2 regions of the Kitasatospora sp. NPDC093550 genome follow, and region 1 is predicted to be linked to the other one. Evidence: riboswitches for the same ligand, from Rfam matches in the RefSeq annotation. Region 1 holds a riboswitch; the other holds the start of a gene.
The links. A riboswitch is a leader RNA that binds a small molecule or an ion and turns the genes downstream of it on or off. The one in region 1 is predicted to bind guanidine.

Region 1 (3,390 bases):
CGCGGCCGCCCTGACCGTGCTCTCCCTGGCGCTGGGGCCCGTAGCCACCGTCGTCGTCGGTGCGGTGACAGCCGTGGGCATCCTGATTTCCGGTTACTACGCGCTGACCGGGATCGCGTGCGCCGTCCTCTTCGCGCGCGCCGGGCGACGGGACCTGCGCACGCTGCTGGGCTCGGTCGCCGTACCGCTGCTGTCAGGGCTCGTCCTCGCAGCGCTCGGCGTCTACCTGGCCTATCTCAACTGGACCAGCACCCCGAGTTTCGCCTTCGACGCCTCCAACGGCCGCTTCCGCACCCTGCTGCCGGTCGCCATCATCCTTCTCGGCCTCCCCCTGGGCGTGTGGAGGCAACACATCCGCAAAGCCCCCCGGTTGACCGCCGGGTAAGGCGCCGGCCGGTACGGATACCGCAAACACGCCGTGGTCGCCCTCACTCGGCGGCGAGGCCCACGCACCGGCCGAGAAGCAGGCGAAAGCCGATCCGGCACTGCCCGATCCGGGCACACCAAGCACCGGCTCGCCCATCAGGGCGGTCCAGGACCTCTCCTCCACCGCCCCGGTGCCGGCGGTCGAACCGGCAGCTCATTCGAGGCCCTGCCTGTCCCAGGACTGCAAGGAAGAAGGAAGAAGGCGACCCACCCATGCCCCTGTTCACATCCCGGGTGAGGCCTCGGCTGGCGCCCGAGCTCGACGACAGAGCCCTCGGAGTCGTCCTGCAGCGGCTGTCCGGTGTGCAGGCCCGCACCCAGCACGATCTCGTGGTGCCCCTCCTGGAGCACGTGATCCACGGCGCCCGCCAGGACTGGGACCGCAAGATGCACCGCATCAAGGTCCTGGCCGAAACCCTGGGCCAGGGCGCCACGAGGACCTGGATGCGGTACCGGCCCGACGACCCGGGAGCGCTGCTCCTGCAGGGCTGGTCGGATCTCGTCACCCTGCAGGCGGCCCCCTCGTTCACCGACAGCACCGGCATCCGCGCACTGGGCCGCCGCGCGGCCGAACTCCTCCCTGAGGACCCCCTGCCCTGGGTCCTGCTGCTCGGCGTCCTGCGGCTGGAGCGCCGCCCTCCCCGGGAGGTGGACGTCGTGTGGCGCGAGATCAGGGCGAGGGATCCGTGGAACCGCGAAGCCCACCTCCAGATCCTGGCCTACTCGTCACCGCAGGAGTGCGGATCGACCGCCCGGATGATGGACCTTCTCGACGAGATGCGCGCGGCCATGCCCGCCGGGGCGCCCACCACCGGTCTGGAGGTGACCGTTCTGGTCCAGCGCTACCAGCGCGCCCTGGCCGCCGAGGGGCTCACCGCGCTCAGCAGCCGCGACCTCCTCAACCAACCGGCCGCCGCCCGGGCCCTCGCCCGGTCAGCCGCGCTCTGGCCCCAGAAGGGCTTCCTCACCCACGCAGCCGCTCTGGCCGATCTCAACACTCTGGCCTACGCGCTCGTCAAAGCGGCCCGAGCTGAGGAGGCCGCAGCCGTCGTGCGCGCCACCAAAGGCCTTGCGACCCGGTGGCCCTGGCACCTCGACGGCGACCCACTGGAACGCTTCACCCGCGCCTACCGCACCTCGACCTGAGCACCGCCCCCGGCTCCCCGAGCGCGTGACGTTCGCACAGGCTCGGACGGCACACCGGGGGTAGGCTCCCGGCGGCGGATCAATCGTGTCTCCGCCCCGGACGAGCGCGCAGCCGTACCCGGCCGAGCGAAGACGGCGCGCATCACCTCATGTCCCTGCTTCGCCCTGCCGCCCCTCACGGACGGCGGGCCTTCCTCACGATTGCCGCGGCTGCCGCGTCACGTCCCGTTGCGGGAACGGCGCCTGCCGGCCAGGACCTCTGGCCCGATCGCCGCTGACTGCGGCTGTCCGCCTGTCCCTCACCGCTGCGGTGGCGGCCGATCGCGTCGCGTGCCGGCGTCCGGCCCCGCGAACGCACGGTCACACCCTTCTCGAACCGATGGAGAATACCCATGTCCGGAGAGACCGACCTGCACGCCCTACTGAGGGGCATGCGGCCTGAACTGCACAGTGGCGCATACGTGTTCAGCACGGTCGCCGACCACGTCGTGCCCGCGGGAGTCGTCCCGGTGGTGACGGCCGTGGAGGACGAGGGGCTGACGATCGTCGCCCGCCAGGAGGAGGCGGACCGCAGCGGTCTGGCATACGACTACGTCGCCGGGTGGATCACCCTGCGCATCCACTCCTCGCTCGCCGCGGTGGGGCTCACGGCAGCCGTCTCGCGGGCGCTGGCCGACGCGGGGATCAGCTGCAACGTGGTCGCGGCCTTCCACCACGACCACCTGTTCGTGCCGTACGAGAACGCCGAGCGGGCCGTCGAGGTCCTCGAGCAGCTCACCCGGCCCGCCTAGGATCCCTCCAGCCGCCGTGCCGGAGGCCCCCAGGGGCTCCGGCACGGCGGAGCCCCTGGGGCCCGCCCGGGCGGGCCCCAGGGACGATGGGAAGCCGTGCGGGTGCGGGTGCCTTCCCCTGCGGGAGTCCCGGGCGTCAGGCGAGCCGCACCGGGAGCGTAAGGGGACCACGGACGAGCAGGCCGGGCCGCCACGGCAGGACGGCGGGGGCGGTGGCCAGGCGCAGGGAGGGCAGAGCGGCGAAGAGCCGCGGCAGGGCGATGCCGGCCTCCAGACGGGCCAGGCGCGCGCCCAGGCACACGTGGGGGCCGTGTCCGAAGGCCAGATGCGCAGGAGCCGTCCGGTTGCCCGGAGCGTAGCGGCGGGGCCGGAAGGTGTGAGGGGCGGCGAACACGCGCGGGTCGCGGTTGGCGGCGGCCAGCACCGCCAGGACGGAGGCGCCGGCGGGGATGACGGTCCCGCCGAGGTCCACCGGCTCCGTGGTCCTTCGCCAGGTCGCGCCCTCCAGGGGGCTGGCGTGGCGCAGTGTCTCCTCGATCACGGCGCTCCAGCCGGGGTCGCCCGCGGTGCGGGCGGCGAGGAGTTCCTCGGAGTGGGTGAGCAGGAGCAGCGTGGCCGAGGCGAGGAGGTTCATGGTCGTCTCGTAGCCGGCGAACAGCAGGAGGAAGGCCATGGCGAGCAGTTCGCCGTCGTCGGGCGCCTGGGGGGTGCGGTCGTGGGTGAGCAGGCTGAGCAGGTCGTCGCCGGGGTGGCGTCGTTTGCGGGCGATGAGGTGGGTGAAGTAGCCGTGCAGGCTCTGCCAGGCGCGGGCGGCCTGGCCGGAGGGCAGGGTCGCGGCGGGTGAGCCCACCCGGTAGGTCCAGGCGCGCAGGTCGAGGCGGTCCGCTTCGGGCACGCCCAGGATGTCGCTGATCACCAGGACGGGCAGTGGGAAGGCGAAGTCGTCGACGAGGTCGGCGTCGGCCTTTTGGCGCAGCTTGGCGGTGAGGCCGCCGATCACGGTGTCGGCGAGGTGGCCGATCCGTGC
Region 2 (3,390 bases), on a different contig from region 1:
CCAGCTGGTGGACTGGCTGGACGCCCAGGACCCGGCGGTGCTGCGCAAGCTGCAGACCCTGGCCCCGGGCCAGTCCCCGGCGGGCGGCTGGGAGTCCTTCCTCGGCACCCCGGCGGCGCCGCCGGTGCCCGCCGCCACCGCCACCGCCACCGCCACCGCCACCGCCGGCTGACCGTCAGGCCCGGCCGCGGACCCGGCCGGAGAGCAGCGCTCCCAGCAGGGCCACCCCGGCACCGGTCAGGAAAACCACCGCGAAGGCCCCGGGCGAACCCCCGCCCTCGCCCGCGGCGTGGGCGGCGGCCATCGAACCGCCGCCCAGCGCCACGAACAGGACCCCGGCCAGGCCGGTCATCAGCACGGTGCCCAGCGCGTCGCTCATCTGCAGCGCGGCCGAGTTGGCGCCGGCGTCCTGTGGCGGGGAGAGCTTCATCATCAGCACGCTGATGCTCGAAATGGCCAGTCCCAGTCCGAGGCCGCCGACGCCCCAGGCCACCGCGGCCACCCAGGCCGGCACCGCGGGGACCAGCACCAGCGCGGCGCCGCCGATCGCCACCGCGCTCAGCACCAAGCCGCCCCGGATCATCGCCGCGCGGTAGCGCTCGGCCCCCGGCCGGCCCTGCAGCCAGGAGCCCAGCGCCCAGGTGAGCCCGCCGCTGGTCAGGGTGAGCCCGGCCAGCGTCGGCGAGAGGCCGCGCTGGCTGGTCATCATCAGCGGGACGAAGGCCTCGGCGGAGAAGAACGCCCCCGCCGCCACCCCGCGCAGCAGGATCACCGTCGGCAGCCCCCGCCCGGCCCGCAGGGTCCGCTCCGGCAACAGCCCGAGGACGGCCGGCACCAGCAGCGCCGCACCGACCACCCCGGGGAGCAGCCCGATCAGGTCGCGGCGCTGGCCCGCGTACTGCAGCAGCCCGGCGCCGACCGCGGCCATCGCGGCCAGCCGGGTGCGCCGACGGTCGAAGTCCGCGCCCCTGGGCGCCGGGTGCTCCCGCTCGGACCGGGCCAGCGCCGGGCCCATCACCGCCAGCGGCAGCAGGATCAGCACCGGGACGGACAGGAACACCCAGCGCCAGCCGAGGTGCTGGGTGACCGCCCCGGCGACCAGCGGGCCGACGATCGACGGCAGCACCCAGGCCGAGGAGAACGCCGCGAACACCGCCGGCCGCAGCCGCTCCGGATAGGCCCGGCCGACCACCACGTAGAGCGCGACGATCACCAGCCCGCCACCCAGCCCCTGGATCGCCCGCCCGGCCACGAACACCCACATCCCGGGCGCCGTCCCGGCCACCAGCAGGCCGAGGCCGAACACCGCGATGCCGGTGAACAGCGGTCGCAGCGGCCCGCGCCGGTCGCACCACTGGCCGGAGACGACCAGGGCGAACAGCGTGGTGGTGAAGTAGCCGGAGAAGGCGAAGGCGTACAGCCCGAGGCCGTCCAGCTGGCGGGCCGCCGTCGGCATCGCGGTGTTGACGGCCGTCGCCTCGAAGGCGATCACCAGGACCACCGAGACGATCCCCAGCGTCAGCGCGCGGTAGCGGCCGCCGAGCACCCCGCCGCCGGGGTCGTCGTCCAGGGGTATCGGTACGGAGTCGACCGAGGTGGGGGAGGCTGTGGTCATGGATGACATCGTAAGAGCCGTCCGCCGCGATGACCCCTGACCGGAGTCGCTGATCGGCTCCGTCCGGAGGCCTAGGCCCAGGCCCAGGCCTCAGTGCAGCACCTTCAGGCCCACCACGCCGGAGACGATCAGCAGCAGGCAGGCGATCCGCGCCACGGTCACCGCGTCGCCCAGGACGGCCATGCCGTAGAGCGCGGTGCCGACCGCGCCGATGCCGACCCAGACCGCGTACCCGGTGCCGATCGGAATGGTGCGCATCGCGTACGCCAGACCGCCCATGCTGAACAGCAGCGCGACGCCGAAGACGAGGGTGGGAACGAGGCGGGAGAAGCCCTTGGACGATTCCAGGGCGACCGCCCAGACGGTTTCCAGGAGACCCGAGACGATCAGAACGAGCCAGGCCATGACGACGTACCTCCGCAGTCCACAGCGGCCGGATCGCCGCTGAACTGCGCCGTCTTGTCGTGACCGGGTACGACGCGCTCGTCCGGGGTGGCGAGAATGCCGCCACCGCTCTTCGACCGTAGCACACATTGCCATACAGAATTTACACAACGTCATTGACCCCTCCCCCCGGGATCCGCCACCATGAATTCACTGGCCGTGTGCCCGAGTGGCTCAGGGGACCGTCTGCAAAGCGGTGCACGCGGGTTCAATTCCCGCCACGGCCTCGGAGAAAGGGAATTGCCGGTCGACTCGGAAGTCGACCGGCAATTCCCTTTTCGCATTTCCCCGCTCAGGCCGTGACGGCGTCCTCCGCCCGGATCGGCAGCCGACCGACCGGCAGACCGGTGGCGGCGCGGACGGCCGCGGCGACGGCCGCCGGGGCGACCACCGCGGGCGCGGCGCCGACCGCCTTGGCACCGAACGGCGCGACCACGTCGCGCTCCTCCAGCAGCGCGGCGATCCGCACCTCCGGGGTGTCCAGCGCGGTGGGCAGCCGGTAGCCGGTCAGCGAGGGGTTCTGGAGCACGCCGCCCTCGGTGCGCAGGTCCTCCAGCAGCGCCAGGCCGACGCCCTGGGCCACGCCCGCCTCGATCCGGTCCTCGATCTGCCGCGGGTTCAGCGCCCGGCCGACGTCCTGGGCGACCGTCATCTCGACCACCCGCACGGCGCCCAGCTCGATGTCCACGTCCACCACCGCGCGCATCGCGCAGAACGAGATCGAGACGAAGGCGTCACCGTGCCCGGCGTCGTCCAGCGGCTCGGTGGGGTGCGGGCGGCACTGCGCGGTGGCCCAGAGCTCCTTGCCCTCCAGCGCCTCCGCCACCGGCATGCCGAGCACCCCGTCGTACGAGGTGATCTTGCCGTCGGCGATCTGCAGCAGCTCCGAGGACATCCCGAAGTTCGCCGCGATCGGCTGCAGCAGCTGGTGGCGGACCATCAGCGCGGCCCGCTCGACGGCGCCGCCGGAGACCCAGGTGTGCCGGCCGCGGGCGGAGGGCCCGGCGATCGACTGGTCGCTGTCGGCCGGCGCGATGTAGACCTCGCTGACGCCCAGCACGGTCTGCACGATCTGCCGGGCCAGCGTGGCGAAGCCCTGCCCGGCGTCGACCGCCGCGCAGATCACGGTGGCGTGGTCGCCGCTGACCCGGACGGTCGCGGTGGACACCTCGTCCTCGCCCTCGGCGCCGAGCATGTGCACCATGCCGACGGCGTAGCCGATGCCGCGCCGCACCGCCACCGGGTCGCCCGCGCCGCCGGGGCCGCCGGGCAGCAGCCACTCGGCGTCCGGGTCGTCCACCGGCAGGGCCGGCAGCGGCTCGTCCGCGACG

Region 2: another riboswitch for guanidine. It lies ahead of ACIRD3_RS22770 (DMT family transporter); the one in region 1 lies ahead of ACIRD3_RS07300 (ACT domain-containing protein).

What each region holds. Positions count from the first base shown of each region.
Region 1 is NZ_JBIWJF010000003.1:436,429-439,818, forward strand. Features, by position in the region: gene ACIRD3_RS07290 (APC family permease) at 1-385, shown strand, start outside; gene ACIRD3_RS07295 (hypothetical protein) at 640-1,572, shown strand; guanidine-III (ykkC-III) riboswitch at 1,643-1,714, shown strand; gene ACIRD3_RS07300 (ACT domain-containing protein) at 1,965-2,363, shown strand; gene ACIRD3_RS07305 (cytochrome P450) at 2,500-3,390, opposite strand, start outside.
Region 2 is NZ_JBIWJF010000014.1:57,121-60,510, reverse strand. Features, by position in the region: gene ACIRD3_RS22780 (hypothetical protein) at 1-172, shown strand, start outside; gene ACIRD3_RS22775 (MFS transporter) at 176-1,615, opposite strand; gene ACIRD3_RS22770 (DMT family transporter) at 1,706-2,020, opposite strand; guanidine-III (ykkC-III) riboswitch at 2,064-2,129, opposite strand; tRNA gene ACIRD3_RS22765 (tRNA-Cys) at 2,215-2,286, shown strand; gene ACIRD3_RS22760 (xanthine dehydrogenase family protein molybdopterin-binding subunit) at 2,352-3,390, opposite strand, start outside.